Regions from separate parts of the Streptomyces sp. NPDC003943 genome, predicted to be linked through region 2. Evidence: riboswitches for the same ligand, from Rfam matches in the RefSeq annotation. Region 2 holds a riboswitch; the other holds the start of a gene.

What was found. Region 2 has a riboswitch for ZMP and ZTP ahead of ACWEV0_RS05315 (serine hydroxymethyltransferase). Riboswitches for the same ligand answer to the same signal wherever they lie in the genome.
Region 1: linked by a shared signal. The riboswitch ahead of ACWEV0_RS13555 (bifunctional 5,10-methylenetetrahydrofolate dehydrogenase/5,10-methenyltetrahydrofolate cyclohydrolase) and the one ahead of ACWEV0_RS05315 (serine hydroxymethyltransferase) in region 2 are both predicted to bind ZMP and ZTP.

Annotation. Positions count from the first base shown of each region.
Region 1 is NZ_JBSGIW010000025.1:50,204-54,556, reverse strand. Features, by position in the region: gene ACWEV0_RS13565 (SWIM zinc finger family protein) at 1-830, shown strand, start outside; gene ACWEV0_RS13560 (hypothetical protein) at 884-1,633, opposite strand; gene ACWEV0_RS13555 (bifunctional 5,10-methylenetetrahydrofolate dehydrogenase/5,10-methenyltetrahydrofolate cyclohydrolase) at 1,757-2,611, opposite strand; ZMP/ZTP riboswitch at 2,640-2,758, opposite strand; gene ACWEV0_RS13550 (GAF domain-containing protein) at 2,966-4,264, shown strand.
Region 2 is NZ_JBSGIW010000008.1:28,735-33,087, forward strand. Features, by position in the region: gene ACWEV0_RS05305 (polysaccharide deacetylase family protein) at 1-395, opposite strand, end outside; gene rocD (ornithine--oxo-acid transaminase) at 597-1,823, opposite strand; ZMP/ZTP riboswitch at 1,933-2,023, shown strand; gene ACWEV0_RS05315 (serine hydroxymethyltransferase) at 2,156-3,424, shown strand; gene ACWEV0_RS05320 (AraC family transcriptional regulator) at 3,512-4,353, opposite strand, start outside.

The sequences.
Region 1 (4,353 bases), on a different contig from region 2:
CGGCGTGGGCCACGGCGGGGTCCGACGGGCCGCGGGACGGGCGCTCCGGCGCGGTGGGCGGCTTCGGCGCAGCGGGTGGCTCGGGCCCGGCGGGAGGCTCGGGCATGTCGGGCGCAGTGGGCGCGTCGGGTGTCTCGGGCGTCTCGGCGGCGGAGGCGTTCGCGGCGGGAGGCATCCTGCCCCCGCTGCCCGCGCCGCCGGTCCCGTCCGCCGCGCCGGGTGAGCCGCCGTCCCTCGACACGGAGACCGGCCCGGAGCCGGGCCTCGATCCGGCGGCCCTGGAGTTCCTCGCGGCGGACGCGGCTGCCCGGGCCCACCGGCTGCTGTCCGAAGCCGCCACAGGGGTACCGTCGCCGCCCGGCCCGGCGCAGGCGCAGGCGGAGTCGAGCGCCGCGACGACGCTCGCCGACCCGCCCCTGACGGTGGCCCAGGACGCGGTACGGCTGGCCGCCGGCTCCCCCGTGCCGTGGATCGCGGCCCGCCTCGCCACCGGCTCGGGCCGCACCCGGACCGGCCTCGACCTCGCGGTCCGCGCCTGGCGCCTCGGCGGCCCGGCCGGCCTCGCGGTCCTGGAGGAGGAGTGGACGCCGGGCCCCGACGCCCTGCGCCGGGCCGAGGCCCGTCTTCTGGAAGCCTGGGAACCCGCCGACCGTCCCGCCCTCCACCCGTCCGGCCCGGCCCGCTGGACCCTCACCGGCACGAACCTCCAGCTGCGCCTGGGCGAGGACGGCCGCTGGTGGCCGTACCGCGAGGAGGACGGAACGTGGACCCCCGCGGGCGCCCCGGAACACGACCCGGCGGCGGCGCTGTCGGGAGTGGCGGAGGGGTAGCGGCGCGGGCACCTCGAACCGGCGGCGGCGCCACACGGGTCGGGCGCCGCGCCTCACTGCAGCGGCGCCGTCAGCTTCCTGCCCGTGTCCGACGGTGCTGCCAGGCTGCAGGCGATCCTGTCCTCGCCCAGGAGGTAGCTGGTGCGGTACGGGTACTGGACGAAGGTGGTCCAGCGGGTGCCGAGGGGCTGCTCTGCGGCCTTGACGCGGAGAGGGGCGCGGCAGAGGGCGGCGGCCGCGTCCCGTACCGCGCGGTCGTCGGCGTAGCTGCCGGTGAGGACGGGGCGGGCGACGACCTGGGCGTCGTGGGGCGTGTCGCAGGCGCGGCGGATGACGGTGCCCGGCGCGTCGCGGTCGATGTCGAAGCAGTCGCCGACGCGCAGGGCGTCGTACGGCGTGCGTGCGGGCGGGGCCGCCGTGGCGCGCCGCTGGTGCGGGGGCGTGGCGGTCGCGGACGGGCGCGGCACGGCGGTGGCCGTCGCCGTGGCCTCAGTGCGGCCCTCCGCCGTGCGGTCCGCGGTGCGGACGGGCATCGGGCTGGGGCTCTCGGCCTGCGCCGAGGGGTGCTGACCGGGTGGCGCGGCGGACGGGTCGACCGGGTTGACCGGGTCGGCTGTCCCGCTCGTGTCGTGTGCCGGGGGCGGCGCGCCGTGCAGATCTCTTTCGGCCGTACCACCGTGTGCGGTGAAGGCCACCGAGAGCGCCACTATGGTGGCGAGCGCGGCGACCGGCAGGACGACGACGCCCGGCCGTCTGGGTGGCCGGGCGTCGCGGGACGGGGTTTCCGTCGGCGGGCGGAGCATGGGAATCAGCCTCGCCCGCGCGCGCCCATGTGGCGAGCGATACCGGCGCGTTGGGCCCCGCTCGTACAGAACCGTGACAATCCCGCTGCTCGCACGAGATCCGGGGCCCACGCCATGGAAGACCTACAGCCCGAGCTGGCGCTCGGCCGCGTCGACGGTCTGGGCGAGCAGCACGGCGATGGTCATCGGGCCGACGCCGCCGGGAACCGGGGTGATGAGGGAGGCGCGCTCGGCGGCGCTGTCGAAGTCGACGTCGCCGACGTTGCCGGCGTTGTAGCCGGCGTCGATCACGACGGCGCCGGGCTTGATGTCCTCGCCCTTGATGAACTGCGGCTTGCCGACGGCGGCGACCAGGATGTCGGCCTCGCGGACGGCGGCGGAGAGGTCGGTGGTGCGGGAGTGGCAGTAGGTGACGGTGGCGTCACGGCCGAGGAGCAGCAGGCCGGCGGGCTTGCCGAGGATGGCGCTGCGGCCGACGACGACGGCCCGCTTGCCGCTGAGCTCGACCTCGTACTCGTCGAGCAGCCGCATGATGCCGCCGGGGGTGCAGGAGACGAAGCCGGGCAGGCCGAAGCCCATGGCGGCGAAGGAGGCCATGGTGACGCCGTCGACGTCCTTCTCCGGGGCGATGGCCTCGAAGGCGGCGCGCTCGTCGATGTGCGGGCCGACCGGGTGCTGCAGCAGGATGCCGTGGACCTCGGGGTCCTCGGAGAGCGCGGTGATCACCGCGACGAGCTCCTCGGTGGTGGTCTCGGCGGGCAGCTCTACGTGCTTGGAGCGGATTCCGGCCTTCGCGCAGCGGTTCTGCTTCATCTTGACGTACGTGACGGAGGCCGGGTCGGCGCCGACGAGGACGGTGGCGAGGCAGGGGGTGGTGCCGGTGCGGCGGGTGATCTCGGCGGCGCGGGCCGCGGTCTCCTCGACCGTGCGGCGGGCGAGCGCGGTGCCGTCCATGAGGCGTGCGGTGCTGGTGGACATGGGCCACTCCTGGGCGTCGTCGAGGAAGGTGGTTCGCCCAGGCGCACGGCTGCGACACGGCCGCGTGCACCGGTACTGCGAGTACGCGCGTCCGCCGGGCCGCTCCCCGGTGGTGATCCACCTCAAGCGCCAGTCACGGCCCGGTCCCACTCTACGGGACGCCCGGGTGATGGGTACCGGTCAGGGCGCGTATGCGGGCCGGTCCGGACGCTTGTCGGCCCGCCCTGCGCGCATGACGATGGCGTCCACGACGACGTCCACGACGGTCCGGGACGACATCCGGGACGACGCCCAGGACGACGTCAAGGACGACGTCAGGATGCCGACGACCTCGACGGGGAGGCCGAGTTGAGCGTGAGCGACACGTGGCGTGACACGTGGGGGGACACGGACGGTGCGGCGGTCCGGCGGGCGCACGAGGCGTTCACGGCCGGCGGTCCGCTCGCGGCCCCGCCGGGCAGCCCGCCCGTCCGGCCGCTGGTGGCGGAGTCCTGGCGGCGTTCGCTACGGGCGCGGGTGAGCCCGGACGGCGCGGCGCGGGTCGAACTCGACGAGGAGGAGCTGGCCGGGCACCGGGAGGAGCATCCGCTGGCGGCGGCGATGCCGGTGATCCGGGAGCTGATGGGGGCGTACGCGCGGGACGGCGAGCATCTGCTCGCGGTGTGCGACGCGGCGGGCCGGATGCTGTGGGTGGAGGGGCATCCGGGAACGCTGCGCCTCGCGCGCGGGATGAACTTCGTCGCCGGGGCGCGCTGGTCGGAGTCGGCGGCGGGGACGAACGCGCCGGGAACGGCCATGGCGGTGGACCGGCCGGTTCAGGTGTGTGCGGCGGAGCACTTCCGGCGGCCGGTGCAGGCGTGGACCTGTGCGGCGGCGCCGGTGCACGATCCGCACTCCGGGCGGCTGCTCGGGGCGGTGGACATCACCGGCGGGGACGGGCTGGCGCATCCGCACAGCCTGGCGTTCGTGCAGGCGGTGGCGCGGGCCGCCGAGTCGCAGCTCGCGCTCGTCTCCCCCGCCCCGGCCGCCGGCCGGCCTCGGCTCACGTCCCTCGGCCGGGACGAGGCGCTGCTGCACGTGGCGGGGCGTCGGCTGCGGCTGAGCCGCCGGCACAGCGAGATCGTGGTGATCCTGGCGCAGCGCCCGGAGGGCGTGTCCGGGGACGAGCTGCTCACGCTGCTGTACGAGGACGAGTCGGTCACGCCGGTGACGCTGCGGGCGGAACTGTCCCGGCTGCGGGGCCTGCTCGGCGCGGAGGTGCTCGCGTCCCGTCCGTACCGGCTGACGGAGGCGGTGGACGCGGACTTCGCGGTGGTGGACCGGCGGCTGGCGTCGGGGGCCGTGTCGACGGCGCTCGCCGGCTACGCGGGGCCGCTGCTGCCGTCGTCGTGCGCGCCCGGGGTCGTACGGCTGAGGGAGCGGCTGGCCGGGCGGCTGCGGGCGGCGCTGGTGGACCGGGGCGATCCGGGGCTCCTGGCGGACTGGGCGTACAGCGCGTGGGGCGAGGACGACGTGACGGTGTGGCGGGCGCTCGCCTCGGCGGTACCGGCGGCGCAGGCCCCTGCCGTACGGGCGCGGCTGGCCGCACTGGACACCGAACTGGCCTCGGGCGCAACGGGGTTGCAACGTCCGGCGGCGCACACTCGGCACTGACCGCCGGCCCGGCCAGGGACGGCCGGCGGGGTCGCGTCGCACGCGTTCGCGTCGCAGGCGGCGCGCACCACACAGCCGCAACGAACGCA
Region 2 (4,353 bases):
GCCTCGCGCGCCCCGCAGACCTGCGCCTGCTGGCCGGCGGCGTCGAGGGTGGTGAGGTCCGGGTGGTCGACGGTGTGGTTCTCGACGCGGGACGGGCCCTGGTCGAGCAACGTGTGGAAGTAGCCGGAGTCGTAGGCGTACGCGCCCGGCAGCAGGAAGAGGGACGTGGGCACCCGGCGGTCGAGCAGCAGCTTCGCGGCGGCCGGGTCGTGGTACCAGCCGTCGTCGATGGTGATGAAGACGACCGGGTCGGTGGTCTGGACGCGGTTCACGACCGGTACGGGCTCCGGCCAGGCGGCGGCCCGGGCGGGGGCGGGGAGGGCGCTCACGAAGGCGAGCGGGACGAGCGCGGCGAGCGCGCGACGCAGCGCGCGGCGCAGACGGGGTCTCGACATGGCGGCCATCATTGGCCTAGACCAACTGGGGTGTCAATGGGGGGAGTCGGGCACGAAACGGACGTGGACGGTCCGCCCGGAGGCGGGCAGGGCCGCCTCCCGGAGGCGGCCCTCCCGGAGGCGGCCCTCCCGGAGGCGGCCCTCCCGGAGGCGGCCCGTCCGGAGGTGGACCGGACCGCCCACGTCCGTCAGCGCGAACCGTCAGTCCGCCGAGAGCACCGCCCGCAGCTGCTCCAGACCCCAGTCCAGGTCCTCCTTCGAGATCACCAGCGGCGGCGCGATCCGGATCGTCGACCCGTGCGTGTCCTTCACAAGGACGCCCCGGGCCATCAGCTTCTCCGAGATCTGCCGGCCCGTGCCCTTCGCCGGCGCGATGTCGACGCCCGCCCAGAGCCCGCGGCCGCGCACCGCCTCCACGGCGCCCCCGCCCACGAGCAGGCCCAGCTCGGCGTGCAGGTGCTCGCCCAGCTCGGCCGCGCGCTGCTGGTACTCGCCCGTCCGCAGCATCGCGATGACCTCCAGCGCCACCGCGCAGGCCAGCGGGTTGCCGCCGAAGGTCGAGCCGTGCTCGCCCGGCCGGAACACCCCGAGGACGTCCCGGTTCGCGACCACCGCCGACACCGGCACGACACCGCCGCCGAGCGCCTTGCCCAGGACGTAGACGTCCGGCACCACGCCCTCGTGCTCGCACGCGAACGTCCGGCCCGTGCGGCCCAGGCCCGACTGGATCTCGTCCGCCATGAACAGCACGTTCTTCCGGGCCGTCAGCTCCCGCACCCCGCGCAGATAACCGGCCGGCGGGACCAGCACCCCGGCCTCGCCCTGGATCGGTTCCAGGAGCACGGCCACCGTGTTCTCCGTGACGGCCGCCTCCAGGGCGGTCAGATCGCCGTACGGCACGATCTCGAAGCCCGGCGTGTACGGACCGAAGTGGTCGCGCGCCTCGTGGTCCGTGGAGAAGCTGACGATCGTCGTCGTCCGGCCGTGGAAGTTGTTCCCCGCCACGACGATCTTCGCGTGCCCGTCCGGCACGCCCTTCACCTCGTACCCCCACTTGCGGGCCGTCTTCACCGCCGTCTCCACGGCCTCCGCGCCCGTGTTCATCGGCAGCACCATCTCCTTGCCGCACAGCTCGGCCAGGCGCGTACAGAACTCCCCGAACCGGTCGTGGTGGAACGCGCGCGACGTCAGCGTCACCCGCTCCAGCTGCGCGCGGGCGGCGTCGAGCAGGCGCCGGTTGCCGTGCCCGAAGTTGAGCGCCGAGTACCCGGCGAGCATGTCGAGGTAGCGGCGCCCCTCGACATCGGTCATCCAGGCGCCCTCCGCGGAGGCGACGACCACGGGCAGGGGGTGGTAGTTGTGGGCGCTGTGCGCGTCCGCGGCGGCGATCTCGTCTTGCGTCCTCGAAGAACTCGACGTACTCGACACGGGGTCTCCGTTCGTCCTGCGGCCAGGGGCGGGTGTGGTTCCCTTTTCTTATCGTCGCTCGCATGCCGGACGGGGAAACCTGTCGTGACGGCGCGCCCGATAGTCTGGAAACACGCACGGCGACTGGCGTACGGGGAACGAACCCCGGGGGAGCCGTGCGCGGCAGAGCACACGGGATGCCGCCCGCCTGGGCATCACGGGAAACGACAAGAGTCCCGTGCAGATGCCGCCCGCCCCCTGCCTTCGGCGGGTGAGCCCCCATCTCGCATCACGGGAACCCTGACCAGGTCCCGTGCGGATGCCGCACCGGACCTCCATCCCGGAGGAACGCCATGAACCTTCCCGCCCACCACCCGGCCCTCTCCGCCGCCGACCCCGAGCTCGCCGCGCTCGTCGGTGCCGAGGAGCGGCTGCAGGCCGAGACCCTGCGTCTCATCCCCAGCGAGAACTACGTCTCCGCCGCCGTCCTCGAAGCCTCCGGCACCGTGCTGCAGAACAAGTACAGCGAGGGCTACCCGGGCCGCCGCTACTACGAGGGCCAGCAGAACATCGACCAGGTCGAGAGCCTGGCCATCGCCCGCGCCCAGGCCCTCTTCGGCGTCGACCACGCCAACGTGCAGCCGTACTCCGGCTCGCCGGCCAACCTCGCCGTCTACCTGGCCTTCGCGCAGCCCGGCGACACCGTGATGGGCATGGCCCTGCCGATGGGCGGCCACCTCACCCACGGCTGGGGCGTCTCCGCGACCGGCACCTGGTTCCGGGGCGTGCAGTACGGCGTACGGAAGGACACCGGCCTCATCGACTTCGACCAGGTCCGCGAGCTGGCCCTCGCCGAGCGGCCGAAGGTGATCTTCTGCGGCGGCACGGCGCTGCCCCGCACGATCGACTTCGCCGCGTTCGGGGAGATCGCCCGCGAGGCCGGATCCGTGCTCGTCGCCGACGTCGCCCACATCGCCGGCCTGATCGCGGGCGGCGCCCACCCGTCGCCGGTGCCGCACGTGGACGTGATCTCCACGACCACGCACAAGACCCTGCGCGGTCCGCGCGGCGCGATGCTGATGTGCCGCGAGGAGCACGCCAAGGCCCTCGACAAGGCCGTCTTCCCCGGCCTCCAGGGCGGCCCGCACAACCAGACGACCGCCGCCATCGCCGTCGCCCTGCACGAGGCGGCCCAGCCGTCCTTCCGCGACTACGCCCACGCGGTCGTCGCCAACGCCCGGGCCCTCGCCGAAGCGCTGCTCGACCGCGGCTTCGACCTGGTGTCCGGCGGCACCGACAACCACCTGATCCTGATGGACCTCACGCCCAAGGAGGTCCCGGGCAAGGTGGCGGCGAAGGCGCTCGACCGGGCCGGCATCGTCGTCAACTACAACACCGTCCCGTTCGACCCCCGGAAGCCCTTCGACCCCTCCGGCATCCGCATCGGCACCCCGTCGCTGACCTCCCGCGGCCTCGGCGTCGCGCACATGCCGCAGGTCGCCGACTGGATCGACCGGGGCGTGACCGCCGCCGGCAAGGGCGACGAGGACGCCCTGGCCGTCATCCGCGCCGAGGTCGCCGAGCTGATGGCCGCGTTCCCGGCCCCGGGCCTGCCGGTCTAGCCGGACCGGCTCCGCCCGGTCCGAAGCGGTCCGAAGCGGTCCGGGACGGGCGCCTCGCCCGTCCCGGACCGTCACGTGACGTGCGGCTCAGCCCCTGGTGCGGGTCACCGGGATCCACAGCTGGGCGTCGCTGTGCGCCGGGTCGTCCTGCGCCGGGCGGGTGCGCAGGATCTCCGGCCCCGGACGGTACTCGTACGGGTTGGACGGGATCCACTGGGCCGCGACGTCGCCCCACATCTGCTGCAGCGCCTGCGGGAACGGCCCGGTGTTCTCGAACACGGCCCAGGTGCCCGCCGGGCAGTCCAGCACGTCGAGGTCCTCGGGCAGCTCGGCCTCGGCGGTCACCACGGCGTGGTAGTAGTCGAGTTCGCTGCCCTCCTCGAAGCCGTCCCTGACGCCGTCCGGCAGGCGCACGGTCGCCGAGACGACACCCTCCGGGTCCTGGTCCGACAGGCCCACGATCCGCAGCATCGTCTCCGGCGGGATGCTCCGGATGTGCTCGGCGATGTGCGGGTTGACGCCCTGGTGGATCAGCGGGACGCGGGCCTTCTTGCCGACGACCCGGAATGCTTCCTTCTCCACGATGCGGTACCGCATGGTGCTGTTCCCTTCGACGGTGAGGCGGAAGGACAGCCGGGGCTGCGAGTTCAGAGCCGCGCCGGTACGCCTGGCCTCGCCGGGACCGACACCGTGCACGGCGCGGAACGCCCGGGCGAAGGCCTCGCCCGAGGTGTAGCCGTAGCGGATCGCGATCTCCAGCAGGGTCGGCTCCCCGGCCAGCACGTCGGCCCCCGCGACGGTGAGCCGCCGCCGTCGGACGTACTCCGACAGCGGCATCCCCGCCAGCGACGAGAACAGCCGCCGGAAGTGGTACTCCGACGTGACCGTGATCCGGGCCAGCTCGGACACGTCGATCTGCTGGTCGAGGC